DNA from 2 places in the Brevibacterium sp. CSND-B09 genome. Region 1 is predicted to be linked to the other one. Evidence: predicted binding sites of a transcription regulator. Region 1 holds the regulator's gene; the other holds the start of a gene.
What was found. Region 1 encodes HspR, which represses chaperone genes until heat shock. Its sites were predicted from a motif close to AAGTTGAGTCNNNNNGACTCAACTT; they were not measured.
Positions count from the first base shown of each region.

Region 1 (8,824 bases):
GTCGGTGTCCAGCAGCCGGAAGACTGAGCAGCGACCACGATCGCCGAGGCGGCCGCCCGCCCCGCACGCCGGTTCACCGACGTACGGGGCCGGGGAACCGCCTCGGCGGCGGTCCGGATCTTCGGGGCATTGCCCCGGGGGTGCGGATTGTGAGAGGACAAGTGAATACCGTGATGACAGGATTGATTGGAAGGAAGGGAGGTGCCAGGTGAATACCGGACCTCAGAATGATTGGTTCGACAAGGACTTCTACAAAACCCTCGGCGTCTCCAAGGATGCTTCCGATGCCGAGATCAAGAAGGCCTATCGCAAGCTCGCGCGCAAGTATCACCCGGACGCCAACCCCGGTGATGAGAAGGCCGAGGAGAAGTTCAAGGAGATCGGCCAGGCCCACCAGGTGCTCTCCGACAAGGAATCCCGGGCTCAGTACGATCAGGTCCGTGCCATGGGCGGCGGTGCCAGGTTCAGCGCCGGTTCCGGTGGACCCGGCGGGGCTGCCGGCGGCGGATTCGACGACGTGTTCTCCGACCTCTTCGGAGGCGGCGGACGCACCCGGACCCGCACGACCTACGGCGGCGGGGGAGACGTTCCCCCGGACCTGGCGGATCTGCTCGGCGGATTCGGCGGAGGTTTCGGCGGTGGCGGCGGATACGGCGGCTACCAGCCTCCGGTCAAGGGCGGCGACATCAAGTCGAGCACGACGCTGTCGTTCACCGAAGCCATCGACGGCGCCTCGGTGAAGCTGAACATGCCCGGCGGGAAGCCGCTGACCGTGCGCACCCCGATCGGGGTCAAGGACGGACAGAAGATCCGCCTGGCCGGCAAGGGCAAGGCCAGCCCCAACGGCGGCGAGCCCGGTGACGTCATCCTCACCGTGCACGTGAGCCCGCACCCGGTCTTCACCCGCGATGGTGACAACCTGCGGATGGATCTGCCGATCAGCTTCGACGAGGCGGCTCTCGGCGCCGAGGTCAAGGTGCCGACTCTGGGCGGAATGCCTGTCAAGGTCAAGGTCGCGCCGGGTACACCGTCGGGACGGACCCTGCGCGTGCGGGGCAAAGGTGTGAAGACGAAGAAGGGCACCGGCGATCTGCTGGCGACAGTCGAGATCGTGGCGCCGAAGAACCTGTCCAAGGAAGCCAAGCAAGCGGTCGAGTCGTTCAAAGCCGCCACTGAAGGTGAGGACCCACGCGCCGGCTTGCTGGACAAAGCCAAGGCCAGCTGAGGTGGTGAATCACAATGCACATTTCATCGAGTGCGGCGGTGTATGTCATCTCGGTGGCCGCGGATCTGGCGGGCATGCACCCGCAGACGCTGCGGCAGTATGACCGACTGGGTCTCGTCTCTCCGGAACGCACTGCGGGCCGGGGCCGGCGTTATTCCGGGAAGGACATCGCCAAGCTGCGACTGATCCAGCAGCTGTCGCAGGACGAGGGAGTCAACCTCGTCGGGATCAAGAAGATCATCGACCTGCAGAATCAGGTCGATGCGCTCAAGAGCCGCAACGAGGAGCTTGAGGACGAGGTTCGGGCACGCCGGTCGGCGCAGGAACGCGATGCGCGTGTCTTCGCGGCCGGAACCGTGGGCGGAGACGTCGTCTCGATCTCGAGGGGACGACGCCCACAGGGTCGCCCTGAGCCGGGAGCTCTGGTGCTGTACAACCGGTACCGACGCGGCTGATCCTGACGAGGCCCGACTGGGACGCTGAGAACAGCGTCGAGGCGGAGTGCGAACCGAACTTTCGGTGCGCACTCCGCCTTTTCGCGTTGCTCGACGAATCCAGTTCATTGCGGCGCAGAAAAGTACACGTGTTGTGCGACACTGACTCTGTGAACGAGAAAGAGAAGGTTCGACAGGTCGCCGACAGTGCCGATTCGGCGGCTCAGGAAGCCGCGGACAGCCGCTGGTTCGAGCGTGTGGCCCGCGCGGGCTTCATTGCCAATGGGTTGGTCCACGCGATCCTCGGTGCGACGGCCGTGACGATCGGCCTGGGGCAGGGCGGCGGCGAAGCCGACCAGGCCGGAGCGGTCGGACAGATCGCTTCACAGCCCTTCGGCCTGGTGCTGATCGTGATCTGCTTCCTCGGCTGTGCGCTGATGGCGTTGTGGTGCTTGGTCAACGCGTTCTTCGGTGCGTCGTCGCTGCGCGGTGCCGGAACTCGCGACCCGCAGGAGAAGCAGGGGAGGAAACAGTGGATCGACTTCTTCTCGACGGTCGGTTCTGCCATTGCCTATGTGGTGGTTGCCGCGACCTTCTCCCAGTTCGTCTTCGGCGGAGGATCGGACTCGGGCAAAGTGAGCTCACAGGCCTCGACGACCGTGGCGAAGGCCCCGGGCGGACTGTATATCCTCATGGCTGCCGGCGCCGTGATTGCGCTCATCGGCATCGTGTTCTGTATCAATGGTCTGCGCCGGAAGTGGAAAGATGAGCTTCGTCGGCCGCGCAGCGCGTTCACCCGCTTCCTCGTCGGGTTCACCGGTGTTGTCGGGTATCTGGGCAAAGGTGCGACGCTGCTGTCGGTGGGCATCCTCATCGTGGTGTCTGCGGCGACCGGTGATCCGGAGGAGTTCACTGGTATCGACGGTGCGCTCAAGGGCATGCGCGATCAGCCGTTCGGGCCGTATCTGCTGTTGGCCGTGGGTCTCGGCCTGGTCCTCTACGGGGTCTTCCTCGCCCTGCGCTCGAGGTACGACCGCATGGAATGAGCTGTCTTCTGCCCGGCTGCAGATGTTTGGCCGCTGATGTTTGGCCGCTGAGATACGAAGAAGGGCGCGAACCCAACTGGGTTCGCGCCCTTCTTCGACTCACGCCCGGCACAGTCGAGCCGGCACGCTCTCAGGCCAGTGGCTATCAGATCTCAGCGGGATCCTTGGCAACCTTCTTGCGGCGCATGGTCATGGCGACTGCGACTCCACCGATGAGGAGGAGGCCGGCGCCGCCGACGAGGCCGGTCAGCTCGGTACCGGTGCGGGGCAGGTCGCCGCCGTTGCCGGCATCTCCGTTGTCGCCATCGTCGTTTCCGCCGTTGCCGTCTTCATCGCCGCCACCAGCGTTCGGATCTTCCTCGACCGAGAAGTCACCGGTCAGCTCGTCATCGCCGCAGGTGACGGTGACGTCGTAATCGCCGACGTAGGCCGATGCGTTGGAGGCGCTGGTGCCGTAGACGTTGACGTTGGCCTTGCCTTCGTCGTCAGCCTGGACGGTCTTGTCGAAGGCGGTGACGCTCGACTCGCCCTTGGGGTTGACGAGGAAGCGGACGTCTTCACCGGGCTCACAGTTCTCGACGGCGAGCGTGACGCCCTTATCTTCCTTGACGAAGTCAGCAGGCGTGATCGACTCGGGGGAGACGGTCAGCTTGGCTTCTTCAACCGGAGCGGTGGGCTCTTCGGTCTCGTCTTCGGTGATGACGAAGTCCTGAGCCGGGGAGTTGGTTTCCGACTCCTGGTCGACGCCCCAGACGGAGTAGTCGCCGGCCGGAAGCGCTTCGTCGCCCTCGAACTTCAGGGTTGCGGAGATCTTTCCTTTGTCGTCGGCTTCGACTTCCTTGGTCGCGAACGGCGACGTTGCGTTGCCGCCGACGACGGTGACCTTGCTGTTCGGGGTGAAGCCCTCGCCGGTGACCTTGATGCCGTTCTCTGCGAACTCGCTCTCCGTGAACTTGTCGGCGTTGAGCGAGACCTTCGGGTCGACCTCGGGAGCCTCGGGCTCGTCTGTGTCGTCGACGACGGAGAAGCTCAGCCCGTCATAGGTGCGCTCCTCGCCATCGCGAGTGATCGTGACGGAGAAGTCGACCTTGCCGTTCTCGATGTCTTCGGCGGGCTGAGTCGAGTAGATGTTGTATTCGAAGGTATCGCCCTCAGCAGTTCCGGCTTCGCCGGTGAGCGAATCCGAGATCTTGTCTCCGGCTTCAAGACCGGTGATCGTGACGACGATTCCCTTGTCCTTGTTGGCGAGGTCCTCGGCGGTGATCTCCTTGGGGGAGGTTGTCACCTTCGCTTCGATGGCCTGCGCCTCAGCCTCAGGCGACTCCGAAGGAGTGCTCTCCTGGGCGTCGCCGGAGTTCTTGACGACAGTGTGCGAGTAGCTGTCCGAACCGGGAGCAGCGATGACTGGGGATGCGGCCAGGCCGGTGATGGCGATGGCCACCGCGGGGGCGAGGGCGAGCTTCTTCATGTATTTCCTTAGAAAATTACAGCTGGGTGTGAAGTATTACGAATGTAACAGTAATGCAACATTCACCACACACATAGTTGTGGTCGTTTTGTTCACTACTGAAGTCGGCGAGCCGTCAGAGTTCATTCTCCAATCACCGTGAACGGTTCGTCCGGCGCGAACATCAGGACAGAAGGAAGGGCGGCTCAGTGTCTGCTGAGCCGCCCTTCCCTTGCCGATCTAGGCTATCGGCCTGTCTCGGATCAGAAGCTCGTCGGAGTCTGTCCGAACTTGTTCTTGCGGCCGGTCAGTGCGATCGCGGCGCCACCGACGAGGAGGAGCAGGGCTCCCGTCGTCAGTCCACCGAGGTCGGCACCGGTGCGAGGCAACTGGCTGCCGTCATCTCCGCCGCCGTTGCCGGCATTGCCGTTGTCTCCGCCGTCAGATCCGCCGCCGTTGGCGCCTTCAGTGACCGTGAAGGAGTCCTTCATGGTGTCATCGCCGCAGGTCGCGGTCGCAGTGTACGCACCGACGTAGGCGGAGACATCCGACGAGGTGCCGAAGACGTTGACGGAGGCATTGCCTTCGTCGTCAGCCTTGACGGTGTTCTCGTAGGCCGTGACGTTGATGCCCTTCGGGTTGACCTCGAAGTGGACGTCTGCGCCGGGCTCGCAGTTCTCGACGGCGAGGGTGACGCCCTTCTTCTCATTGGCGAAGTCCGCCGCCTCGATCGTTTTCGGTGAGACCTTGAAGGTCGCCTCGGCGGGAGCCTCGGTCTCACCATCGTCTTCACCGACAACGTTGATGTTGCCGTTGAGAGTCTCCGACTCGGTGCCTTCGCGGTCGATGGTGACAGTGAACGGAACCTTGCCGACCTCGAGGTTCGCGGGGTTGCCCTCGTACCAGAGGTGGAGCTTGTAGTCACCGTCAGCCTCTGCGGTCTCACTCTTGCCGGTGAGCGAGTCGGTGATCGTGTCGCCCTTCTTCACGCCGGAGACGGTGACTGTCACGCCCTTGTCCTTGTTGGCGAGATCCTCTGCGGTGATCTCCTTAGGATCGACCTTGAGCGAAGCGTCGATCGGATCGACGGCGTCCTCGTCTTCGTCGGTGACGGTGACAGTCACAGCTGGTGCCGACTGAGTCGAGTCGGTGTCAGTGAAGGTGAGTTCGATGGTGCCCGCCTCTAGCGAGGACGGAGCGGTTACGACGCCGCTGACGTTGCCATCTTCGTCGGCCACAACCTCGTCGGCCTGGGGCTTGGCGGCCTGGGGCGAAACGGACTTTCCTGTGACCGAGACGGTGCTGCCGGGGGTGAAGCCTGAACCGGTGAAGGGGAGACCGTTCTTTTTGAACTCCTCGACCGTGATCTCGTTCGTGCCAAGCTTCACCTTTGGGTCAATGACGGGATCGTCATCGCCTACTTCGTCGACGACATTTATCTCGCCCTTTAGCGTTGTGGAATCCTCGCCGCGGGTGACAGTCACATCGAATGGAACTGGGCCCTCTTCGAGCTTCTTCGGGTCGCCCTCGTACCAGAGATGAAGTTTGACGTCACCGTCAGCCTCGGCTGTCTGGGTCTTCCCGGTGAGGGAGTCCGTGATCTTGTCGCCTTCCTTGACGCCTGAGACCGTGACGTCGACGCCCTTGCTCTCGTCTGCGAGATCCTCTGCGGTGATCTCGTCTGGGGACACCGAGAGCTTGGCGTCGATCGGGTCGGCTTCGTCCGCCAAAAGAGTGACGAGCCCGCTCTCGGTTGCCGCAGTGGTACCGTCCCGCTGCACCTGGACTGCGAAGGAAACCGACTCCTGCGAGACCTCCGAGGAGGAGCGCAGCTTCATCGTCGCGGTCGAACCCTGAGCGGTGACGGCAGGACCGGTCAGTCCGGACTTAGCAGCGACCTTGTCGCCCTTCTCGAGGCCGGTGACCTTGACGGTCACACCGTCCTCGTGGAGCTCCTCGGCGGTGACCTCACCAGACGTCACCTGCACCGAGGCGTTGATGGGGTTGGCCTTGTCCTCGGACTTGTCGTCGTCCTTGGAGTCCTTGTCCTCGTCCTTGGGGGCAGGAGCGGGCTTCGGATCGACCTTCTTCGGAGGCGTCTTTGCCTCGTCCTTCTTGTCTGCCTTGTCCTCGGCGGCCTTCTTGTCGTCCGCCTTCTTCTCAGCGGCCTTCTTGGCAGCCTCGGCCTTTTCCTTGGCCTTCTTTTCGGCTGCCGCCTTCTCTGCAGCTGCCTTCTTCTCGGCTTCAGCCTTCTCGGCCGCGGCCTTCTTGGCCTCTGCCTTCTTCTTGGCTTCGGCCTTTGCGGCTTCAACCTTCTTCTGCTCGGCCTTCTGCGTGGAGGCGGACTGGGCAGACGTCGATTCCGCGGCAGCGACCGGGCTCGCGACAAGCCCGGTGAACGCGAGCGCGACTGCCGGCGCGAGGATGATCTTCTTCATTGGAGTGCCTTCAATCTCTGTAACGAGGGGTGTGATACGGCACTCATCCTAGGTTCTGAGGGTTTTCCAAACTATTTCTGTACGTTTTGTTCAGGTTTAAAAGCGGTAACACTTAGGTGAATTTCTTTAACCGTTTCGTGACCTACTCGTCGGTAAAAGAATGACCGTCAGTGCAGCCTCGGCGAAAGGACGAGTCGGCCGCGCGAATTCAGCGGTCCTGAGCTAGACCGGCCACGCCTCGGCGCGGATCTGCTTGCGCTGTTCGACGGTGGGCACACGGACGGTCAGGGCGGAGGGGTCGACCTCCATCTCCAGGTAGGACGACTGTCCCAGCGGGTCTCCGTCGATCTGAATATCGACCTCGTCGCCGGCTTCGATGACGACCTTTCGGCACTTCCGGATGTTCGTGTGCAGCCCGCGTGAGGCTCGGCGGCCGGCGATCGATGCGAGCACGCCGACCCACTGACCGAGGTTCTTCGGGCTGACGATGAGCACGTCGAGCATGCCGTCGTCGATGACGGCCTGCGGCAGCAGCTGGATGCCTCCCTGCAATCGGCCGCAATTGCCGCCGAGCACCGAACGCACCCTTGCCGAGATCCGATATTCGTCGTCGAAGGTGACCTTGACATGACTGGGTTTGCCGGTGAGCTTCCGCGATCCCGCTTCGACGTAGGCGAGCCATCCGAGGCGGGCCTTGAGATCGTCATTGGTATCGGCCATGACCGCGGCGTCGAAGCCGAGTCCGGTCATCACGGTGAAGACATGGGTATCACCGTCGGGGGCGATCTTCGCCTTCCCCACGTCGATCTCCCGGTTGCGTCCCCACAGCGCGATCCGCAGCGCCCATTCCGTCTTGTCGAGGACGAGGTCGATATTGCGGGCGAGCAGATTCCCGGTCCCCAACGGCACGATCCCCAGCGGAGTGGAGGTGCCGGCCAGCGCCGAGGCGACCGCGCGGATGGTGCCGTCCCCGCCGGCGGCGATGACGACGTCGACTCCCTCGTCGAGGGCACGGACCGTGGCCCCCTCACCGGAATCCTCGGGGGTGGTCTCGAGTACGAGCGGAGGGTTCCATCCCTCGAAACGACAGATCGCCTCGGCGGTGGCGGCCAATTTGCGCACATCGGTCTTCGTGGGATTGACGATGAGCGCGGCACGGTATCGGGCCGCATCATCGACTGCCTCGTCGGAGAGGTTCGCCGGGTGGGCGTAGCGTCTCATCGTGTTGAGCGTGCGTCGCACGCCGTTGCGGCGGCCGATGAGGAACGCGGCCACGAGCACGGCGAGGGCACCGATGACGATGACCCAGGTCATCAGGGGGTCCAACTCGATGATCATGTCCCAAATCTACAGTGCTCCGGTCGTGTGCAGGCTGAGTGCCGAATGTCGAAAACACGCCCGGCCCGTTAAGCTGAGAGGGTGATCGATCTAGCGCTTCTCAGAGACAACCCGGCCCTGTTCAAGGCATCGCAGGAGGCTCGCGGGGCATCCGTCGAGCTCATCGACGAGGTCATCGCCGCCGATTCCGCTCGTCGTGCGGCCATCACCGCCTTCGAAGACGCACGTGCGGATCAGAAGTCGTTCTCCTCCCAGATCGCGAAGGCGCCGAAGGAGGACAAGCCGGCACTCATCGCGGAGGGCAAGGCGAAGTCCGAGGCCGTGAAGTCGCTGTCCGCGGAATCCGAAGAAGCCACTTTCGCCTTCGACCAGCTCGTGTCGAAGGTTCCGAACCTCATCATCAAGGGGATCCCTGCCGGCGGCGAAGAGAACTTCGTGACGCTCAAGACCGTCGGCGTTCCCCGCGACTTCACCCCGGACGGCTTCGAACCGCTCGATCATCTCGAGATCGGCGAGAAGCTGAAGGCCATAGACACTCAGCGGGGAACGAAGGTCTCCGGCTCGCGTTTCCACTACCTCACCGGTTTCGGCGCGAAGCTCGAGATGGCTCTGCTCAACCTCGCCCGCGACGTCGCCGAGGAGGCCGGGTTCAGCCCGACCATCACCCCGACCCTGGTCCGTCCCGAAGTCATGCGCGGCACCGGGTTCCTCGGTGAGCACGCCGATGAGGTGTACCGTCTCGAAGCCGACGACCTGTTCCTGGTCGGAACCTCCGAGGTGCCCTTGGCCGGCTACCACATGGACGAGATCATCGATCTCTCCGACGGTCCGCTGCGCTACGCCGGAATCTCCTCCTGCTACCGCCGCGAGGCCGGCTCCTACGGCAAGGACACCCG
Region 1 is NZ_JBREGI010000001.1:2,554,345-2,563,168, forward strand. It holds gene ACU4IU_RS11415 (nucleotide exchange factor GrpE) at 1-27, shown strand, start outside; gene ACU4IU_RS11420 (DnaJ C-terminal domain-containing protein) at 209-1,225, shown strand; gene ACU4IU_RS11425 (heat shock protein transcriptional repressor HspR) at 1,240-1,680, shown strand; gene ACU4IU_RS11430 (DUF1206 domain-containing protein) at 1,830-2,705, shown strand; gene ACU4IU_RS11435 (lipoprotein 17-related variable surface protein) at 2,851-4,173, opposite strand; gene ACU4IU_RS11440 (hypothetical protein) at 4,416-6,590, opposite strand; gene ACU4IU_RS11445 (diacylglycerol/lipid kinase family protein) at 6,813-7,928, opposite strand; gene serS (serine--tRNA ligase) at 8,010-8,824, shown strand, end outside.

Region 2 (8,824 bases), 1.6 Mb from region 1:
AAGGCGGCCGAAACGCAGGCCGCTTCGCCGGACCCGAGCGACTCAGCCGAGGCCAAGCCGAGTGAGTCGCCCACGCCCACCGAGACCGCGAACGTCGAGGATGCAGGAGCGACCGGAGTCAGCGAAGACGATATCGACGATCATGGCAGCGGAAAATGGGACCGGCCGAAAGAGGAGACCGGACCCAACCGCGACGAGGGCAAGACGTTCAAGGTCGCCCTGCGCGTCGAAGACAACCTGCCCATCGACGTCGATGAGGCCGGCGACTTCATCATCAAGACCCTCCAGGACGAGCGCGGCTGGCAGGACATGGACGACGTCTCCATCGAGCTCGTCGATGAAGGCCAGGACACGATGATCTCCATCGCCAGCCCCGATACCGTCGACGAGATGTGCCTGCCGCTGCGGACCCTGGGCAAGCTCTCATGCCGCAATGGACCCAACGTCATCCTCAACGCCAAGCGCTGGGTCTCCGCCACGGAGGAGTTCGACGATATCGTCCAGTACCGGCAGTACCTCATCAACCACGAGGTCGGTCACGCTCTCGGCCACGGCCACGAATCCTGCCCCGGACCGGGCAAGACCGCACCGCTCATGCAGCAGCAGACGAAGGGCCTGCAGGGGTGTGAGCCGAACGGATGGCCCTCGAAAGGCTAGTTCCGCGGCAGTCGCGGACAGACTCCGGCCGCGATACAGCGCAGGCCCCGCGATTGCGGGGCCTGCGCTGTCATTGCGTGGACGTGCGTATCAGTGCTTGGGCGAGCGGGGCCGCAGAGAGTAGTCTCCGGCACCCTGCGTGGCCTTCTCGTACTCGATCTCATCGCTGACGGAGCTCGTGCCCGAGGGGGTCAGCGAACCAGGCTGTTCGACGACAGCGATGCTGTCGGTCGCGACGACCTCACGCTGATGGTCCGTCGGGGCGCCCGCATCGATCTTCGTGGCCAGAGCCTTCTCGCGAACGAACATGAGGATGACTGCCGCGATGATTCCCAGCGGGCAGACCCACAGGAAGATCGGCACCAGCGCATCGCTGTACGCATTGACGATGATCGAGTGGATCGGATCGGGCAGCGACTTGACCACTTCGGGGGTCAGTGAGTTCGACCCCGTGCCCTTCATCGCCTGGGCGCCCTGGGGTCCCAGGGACTTGATGCCGTCCTCGAGGTTGGATGCCAGCCGCGAGGTGAAGAGCGAACCGATCAGCGACATGCCCAGCGTGCCGCCGATCTGCCGGAAGAAGTTGTTCGACGCCGTCGCCGTGCCGACCATCGCCACCGGGAACGAGTTCTGGACGATGAGCACGAGCATCTGCATCGACAGTCCCAGGCCGAGGCCCAGCACACACAGGCAGCCGATGACGACGAGAACGTTCTGATCGGCCGTGACGAAGGTCCCCATGAGGAAGAGGGCGACGCCGACGATCGCGCTGCCGAGCACCGGGTACCACTTGTACCGTCCCGTCTTCGAGACGACGAAGCCGATGATGACCGAGCTCGGCAGCATCACGGCCATCATGGGCACCATGAGGAGCCCGGCCTTGGTCGCTTCGATCCCGTGGGCCATCTGCAGGAATGTGGGCATGTACGAAAGTACGCCGAACATGCCGATGGCGATGCACATGCCGGCGATCGTGCAGAGGACGAAGTTCGTGTCCTTGAACACGAACATCGGGATGACGGGTTCGGGCACAGCCTGTTCGACGAAGACGAAGACGACGGCGCTGATGACGGCGATGGCGATGAGTCCGATGATGATCGGATCGTCCCAGTCGTACTGATGCCCGCCCCACGAAGTCGTGAGGATGAGTGCCGAGGTGAATTCGGCGATGAGGATCATTCCCGCGACATCGACATGGCGTTTGACCGACCGATCCGACTTGGGGACCTTGAGGAAGAGGATGGCGGCGATGAGCGCGAGCACGCCGAACGGAAGATTGAGAGCGAATGTCCAGCGCCAGCCCGGACCCTCGGTGATCCAGCCTCCGATCAGCGGTCCCGCCACCGAGGTGACCGCGAAGTTCGCCCCCATGATGCCCATATACGGGCCGCGTTTGCGCGCCGGCACAACCGCGGCGATGAGAGCCTGCGAGAGGATGATGAGACCGCCGCCGCCGAGGCCCTGAATGACGCGTGCGGTGATGAGGACGGCCATGTTGTGGGCCAGGAAGCCGACGATCGAACCGAGGATGAACATGCAGATGGCGAAGATGAAGATCTTCTTCCGGTTGAACGAATCGCCCAACTTGCCGTAGATCGGCATCATGATCGTCGACGCCAACATGAACGCCGTCGAGACCCAAAGCATCTGGTCGACGCCGTTGAGGTCACCGACGATGGTCGGCAGGGCCGTGGCCAGCATGGTCTGGTTGAGCGAGAACATGAACATTGCCAGCATCAGGCCGGTGAATAGCAGGATGACCGACGAGGTCTCGATCTCCGGCTCCTCCTCGGCGCCGTGCTGCTTCTCGGCAGCGGGCTCGGTGGCGGTAGTGGTCATTTCAGCCTTTCTAAGAGGGTCAGGAACAGTTCGATCGAGGAGGTGAACGCCTGGTCCACCCGTTCGTCGTCCAATTCGTGTTCGGTGTCGAATCGCGCGGAGGCGAAAGCGTGCTCGAGCGGGATGCTGCACAGCTGCGCGAGCATCCGCGTGGCCCGTGCGGCGGTGTCGTCATCGGCAAAGGTGATTCCGCGACGTTCGATCCGCCGGCGGATGCCGGTGATGATCTGCTCGGAGTAGTGCCGTTTCGTCTCCATGCTGAGCATGCCGAGGTGCGGATGCCGAGCCTGGATCGCGCGCAGCTTCTGCTTGTTCGCCGACCGCGGCAGCAGGAATTCGAACGCGGCGCGGATGGTGAAGGAGAGATCCTCCACCAGACGCTCGCGCCGGGGCTCGAAGTCCTCGATGAATCGCTGCAGAGCGGCGGCGATATCGTCGGAGGTCGTCAGTCCGACGATCGCCATCTCCTTGGTAGGGAAATAGTTGAAGAACGTGCGCGTCGAGACCTCCGCAGCTTCCGCGATCCGAGCCACAGTCACCTCGTCGAGTCCATGATCGAAGACGAGATCGACGGCCGCGGCGTGGATGGACGCACGGCGCTCACGGGTCTGGCGCTCGCGCAGGGATTCGGTCGGTTCGGAACTCACCAGAAAATTATGCACCTCTTGCAAATTTGCACCAAATGCAGAAATGCATTCAATGCATTTCTCGACGGTGATGTTGTTCACACTCCGTCGTCGGGCGGTCGACAGGTGGGAATATATGTCCGCATGCACCTGTTGATTGAGTCGTATACGCTCAACTTTGAAAGAGGAGGTCAGCTTTGGCCACATTCTTCGGACCCGCAGGCTCGGGCGGAGACTCGTTCGACGAGTTCCTCGCTCGTTTCCTCCAGGGGCAGACCGGAGCTCGCCGAGGCCGTTCCGTCGACATCAACCGACTGCTGAGCAAGCGCAGCCACGAGGTCATCGAAGCGGCCGCGGAGTTCGCAGGACGACACGGTCAGTCCGAGGTCGACGCGCTCCACATCCTGCGCACCATGGTCGATTCCGAACCCGGAATCTCCGCCGTGCGCCAGGCCGGCGCCGATCCCGAGGCCATCGCCCATGCGATCGAAGAGCGCCTTCCGGCCAGCACCGACACCGAGGCGGATTCCACGCCCACGCTGACCGGTTCGGCCCAGCGCGCCCTGCTCGACGCCTACCAGGTGGCGCGAGCCTTCGGGTCGACCTACATCGATCCCGAACACATGTTCTTCGCCTTCGTGCTCAACCAGGAGATGCCCGCCGGTCGGATCCTCGCCCAGGCAGGCGTCACCCAGGCTGCACTGCAGGCCGGTGCCGAGGCGGCCGAAGCCGCAGGTATGCACCCCGGCCAGGAGGCCGAAGGCGAGGACGGTCAGGAATCCGTACTGGAGAAGTTCGGCACGGACCTCACCGAGCTCGCAGCCGAAGGCAAACTCGATCCCGTCATCGGCCGCTCGGAGGAGATCGAGCAGACGATCGAGATCCTCGCCCGCCGGACGAAGAACAACCCGGTTCTCCTCGGCGAGGCCGGTGTCGGCAAGACCGCGGTCGCCGAAGGCCTCGCTCAGGCCATCCACTCGGGCGAAGTTCCCAAGCAGCTGCAGGGCAAGCGCATCATCGCGCTCGATATGCCGGGAATGCTCGCCGGCACGCGCTACCGCGGTGACTTCGAAGAGCGCCTGACCGGAGCGCTCAACGAGATCGCCGACGACGGGGACATGATCGTCTTCGTCGATGAACTCCACACCCTCGTCGGCGCCGGCGGCAACGGCGAGGCGAACTCGATGGACGCCGGCAACATCCTCAAACCGCGCCTGGCCCGCGGCGATCTGCACATGATCGGCGCGACCACGCTCAAGGAGTACCGCACCATCGAGAAGGATTCGGCTCTCGAGCGTCGCTTCCAGCCGGTGACCGTGGGCGAGCCGAGCGTCGAGGATGCGGTGACGATCATCGACGGGCTGAAGGATCGCTACGCGGAGTTCCACGAGGTCACCTACACTGCCGAGGCGGTCCGTGCGGCCGTGGAGCTGTCGAACCGCTACATCACCGACCGCTTCCTGCCGGACAAGGCCATCGACCTCATCGACCAGGCGGGCGCCCGGATGTCGCTCAGGCGCGGACCCGCGGTCGATATCGACGCGCTCAAGCTCAATCTCTCCGAACTCGAAGCGGAGAAGAAGTCCGCTATCGAGGTGGAGGACTACGAGCGTGCCGGCCGTGTCCGCGATGAGATCAACGAGGTGACCGCTCGGATCGAATCCGCTGAGAACCCGGACGCGGAGGCCGTGAAGACGGCTGCCGCCGAGGCGATCATCGGTGAGCAGGAGATCGCGCATGTGGTCTCCCGGGCCACCGGAATCCCGGCAGCGCGGATGACGCAGAGCCAGAAGGCACGACTGGCGAACATGGAAGAGGTCCTCCACGACCGCGTGGTCGGACAGGACGAAGCCGTGACCGCCGTGTCGCGCGCCATCCGCCGCAGCCAGACCGGTATGGCCGATCCCAACCGTCCCATCGGCAGCTTCCTCTTCCTCGGCCCCACCGGTGTCGGCAAGACCGAGCTGGCGAAGGCTCTGGCGCAGACCCTGTTCGACGACGAGTCGGCCATGATCCGCTTCGATATGAGCGAGTTCGGCGAACGCCACACGGTGTCCCGCCTCGTCGGTGCTCCTCCCGGCTACGTCGGCTACGACGAGGCAGGGCAGCTGACGGAGAAGGTCCGCCGTCGCCCGTATTCGGTCATCCTCCTCGACGAGGTCGAGAAGGCCCATCCGGATGCGTTCAACCTGCTGCTGCAGGTCCTCGACGACGGACGGCTCACCGACGGTCAGGGCCGCACGGTCGACTTCCGCAACACCGTGGTCATCATGACCTCGAACCTCGGCTCCGAGTTCATGTCCGGCACTCCGCTGGGCTTCGCCTCCGGAGCTGCGGGAGACGCGGAGAAGGATCTCAAGGCCAAGGTCATGGGTCGCCTCAAGGAGTTCATGCGGCCGGAGTTCATCAACCGCATCGATGACACCGTGATGTTCTCGCGGCTCGATCGCGAGCAGCTGCGGTCCATCGTCGATCACCAGCTGGCCGCGTCGAAGCAGCGCCTCGAGGCTCAGGGCATCGCCCTCGACGTCTCGGCAGAGGCTCTCGACTGGCTGGCCGATGAAGGCTACGAACCCGAGTTCGGTGCCCGTCCGCTGCGTCGCACGATCCAGCGCGAGCTCGACGACCGCATCGCCGATCTCCTCGTCACCGAGGCGGTCGATGAGGGCGGCACCGTGCGTGCCACGGTCGTTGACGGCGCACTCAAGGTCGTGGCCGACACTCGCCCGGAGCCGATCATCGCCTGATCACCGAGGCGGCCCTGTACCGGCCGTCGCCTCTGAGTGACGCGTTCGAACCGGAATGAGCCCGGGTCGAAAGATTCCGTTCTTTCGTCCCGGGCTCTGTCGTTGCTGCGGGCAGCGTCGCGTCCCGGGTCAGCCGCGGGTGGCAGAGGACTGCTCGGGCTGGGGATCGTTCGCGCCGAGGAGGCGGTTGAGGACGAGCCGTTCGCCGAGCGTCCACGTGGTCGTCGTCGCCAGGTAGAGAGCGGCGGCCAAGGGGACGAAGAGCGCGAAGATCGCGGTGAGGAAGGGCATGAAGCTCAGGGTCTTCATCACTCCGGACAGATCCGGCATCGCCGGAGCATCTGCTCCGGTCTTCGTCGAGGGAGCGGTCGGGGTCTCGGGTGTGGCCGGGGTGAGCAGGTGTCGGGAGAACCCCGCGACGACGGCGATGAGGACGACGAGGATGAGGTAGACCGTGATCGCGGTGCCGGTCAGATCGCCGGCGCCGAGCAGTCTGACGAAGCTCGTGTTCAGGGGCAGACCGAAGAGCGTATGACCGAGCAGCTCATTGGCGTGCCCGCCGATCGTCGCATTGATGAAGAGGCCATAGACGGCCATGAGCACTGGGGTCTGTGCCAGCACCGGCAGGCATCCGGCAAAGGGGGAAGCATTCTCCTCTTTGTACAGCTCCATGAGCTTCTGCTGCATGAGTTCGGGCTGCTTCTTGTACTTCGTCTGCAGCTCTTTGATCTTCGGGGCCAGTCGTTTCCGAGTGATGCCTGCCCTGACCTGGGACACCCCGACGGGGATGAGCACGACGCGGACCAGGACGGTGAGCACGATGACGGCCAGGGCGGCACTGAAGCCGCCGGCGAGCGGTTCGAGAATGTCGCTGATCCCCGTGACCACCGTGTAGGCGGCCTCGACGAGCAGGCGGATGGGCAGGAATTCGTAGATGTTCACAGGTGAGTGTCCTTCGGACAGGGCGCACTGAGGCGCGGTTGAATGGGCCGTTGAAGGCCATCACCGTGACGATTGATGACAATTGCCCGCGCCGAGGCGGGGAGACGTTCCGTACGGAACAGGTCGTTCAGGCGATGGCGTGAACGACGGAAGAAGGGGCTCTGGGCAGGGCCGTACCTGGAGTTCCGGGCTCCTCCGGCATGCGGAATTCGCGGATGCTTCGGCGCGTGCCCGGCAGAGACGGCGGGCGCGCCGACAGCGAGAGCACACGCAGCAGAGCCATGCTCGCCCATGCGGCGATCGGCGTCAGCAGGGCCGCACCGAGGAGTGCCAGGACGATGAGATGAGTGGGGGACTGGGGTACGACCGAGTCGAGATCGGAAGAGAGCACGACGACGAGCAGCTGCAGAGTCAGCCACATATTCGCCATCATCTCGCCCCCTAACCAGTGCGTCGATGCTAGCACGCGGGCCTGTGCGGGCCGTTCAGAGAAACTGAGTCCGTCCGCTCACAGCGGCAGACGTCCGCGCCGAGCGGATCAGGGTTCCCCACTCCCACCGGCACTGCCAGTGTGGACGCATGTTCACTCTCAACTCTTCGCCCCACAGCCGACCACCTCTGTTCTCCGACTCCGACGAGGCCGACGCGGCCACCGCGATCCCCGAATCCCAGCGAATGCTCTACGCCTACCGGTCCGTCGTCTTCAACGGCGAACTGCGCGACGAGAACGGAATGGAGATCATCTCCCGACTCGTCCTCCTCTCCGCCGAGGACCCGCGCTCCGATATCCACCTGTGGATCAACTCTCCCGGAGGCTCCGTGCCGATGATGCACGCGATCGCCGACACCATCGCCGCTCTGCCCAACGACGTGGTCACGATCGCCTTCGGGTGGGCCGCCTCGGCGGGACAATTCGTTCTCAGCATGGGAACGCCCGGACGACGCCTCGCCCTGCCCCACGCGCGCATCCTCCTCCACCAAGGATCGAGCGGAATCGGCGGAGCCGCCGCCGACATCGAACTCCAGGGCGATGACCTCCGATCGGTCAGAGACACCGTCCTGCACCGGATCGCCGAGGCGACCGGAAAGACCTACGACCGCATCTTCGAAGACTCCCTGCGCGACCGGTGGTTCACCGCCGAGGAGGCGATTGAGTACGGACTCATCGATCGCGTCATCGACTCCCCGTCCGACCTGCGAGCTCAGATCGGAGGAAGCCGATGAGCCAGTACACGATCCCCAACGTCGTCGACCGAACCGGTGGCAGCGAGAAGATCGTCGACGTCTACTCGCATCTGCTCGGCAACCGCATCGTCTACCTCGGCGTGCCCATCGACGACGGGGTGGCGAACACGATCATCGCGCAGCTGCTCCACCTCGATTCGAGCAGCCGGGACCTGCCGATCAGTATGTACATCAATTCCCCGGGCGGCTCCCTGACCGCGATGACGGCGATCTTCGACGCAATGCACCACATCGGCGCACCCGTGGCCACAACCTGCGTCGGGCAGGCCGTCGCCGATGCGGCCGTGCTCCTGGCCGCCGGAGAACCCGGCCAGCGGGCCATGCTCGCCCACGCCCGCGCCGTGCTGCGACAGCCGCATGCCGAAGGGGCGCGGGGCACGATCCCCGACCTCATCGTCGCCGCAGACGAGATCGTCCGGCAACGGCGGGACGTCGAAGAGATGCTCGCCGACAGCACCGGTCGGACCCCGGAGCAGATCCACCGTGACTTCGATCGCGACCTCGTCCTCGACGCGAAGGCGGCACGGGACTTCGGACTCGTCGACGTCATCCTCTGACCGCGTACTCTCACCGAGGTGGACGGAGATACTCCCCGAGGATGACGACGGCGTCCGGTCCGGGTCGCTACGATCGGAGAATGAGACCGGACCGTCCAGACCGCCGCGCGCGCAGGCGAGTCGTCCTGCTCACCGTCGTCGCAGCGGTGCTGCAGCTGCCGTTCGCCATCGTCCTCGCCGCGGCGACCGAGACGTCTGCGGCCGCGATGAT
Region 2 is NZ_JBREGI010000001.1:911,532-920,355, reverse strand. It holds gene ACU4IU_RS04460 (DUF3152 domain-containing protein) at 1-657, shown strand, start outside; gene ACU4IU_RS04455 (DHA2 family efflux MFS transporter permease subunit) at 748-2,496, opposite strand; gene ACU4IU_RS04450 (TetR/AcrR family transcriptional regulator) at 2,493-3,143, opposite strand; gene ACU4IU_RS04445 (ATP-dependent Clp protease ATP-binding subunit) at 3,320-5,869, shown strand; gene ACU4IU_RS04440 (YidC/Oxa1 family membrane protein insertase) at 5,999-6,811, opposite strand; gene ACU4IU_RS04435 (hypothetical protein) at 6,939-7,244, opposite strand; gene ACU4IU_RS04430 (ClpP family protease) at 7,391-8,035, shown strand; gene ACU4IU_RS04425 (ClpP family protease) at 8,032-8,613, shown strand; gene ACU4IU_RS04420 (sensor histidine kinase) at 8,694-8,824, shown strand, end outside.
Region 2: the regulator HspR is predicted to act here: its motif matches at 3,277-3,301, upstream of ACU4IU_RS04445 (ATP-dependent Clp protease ATP-binding subunit).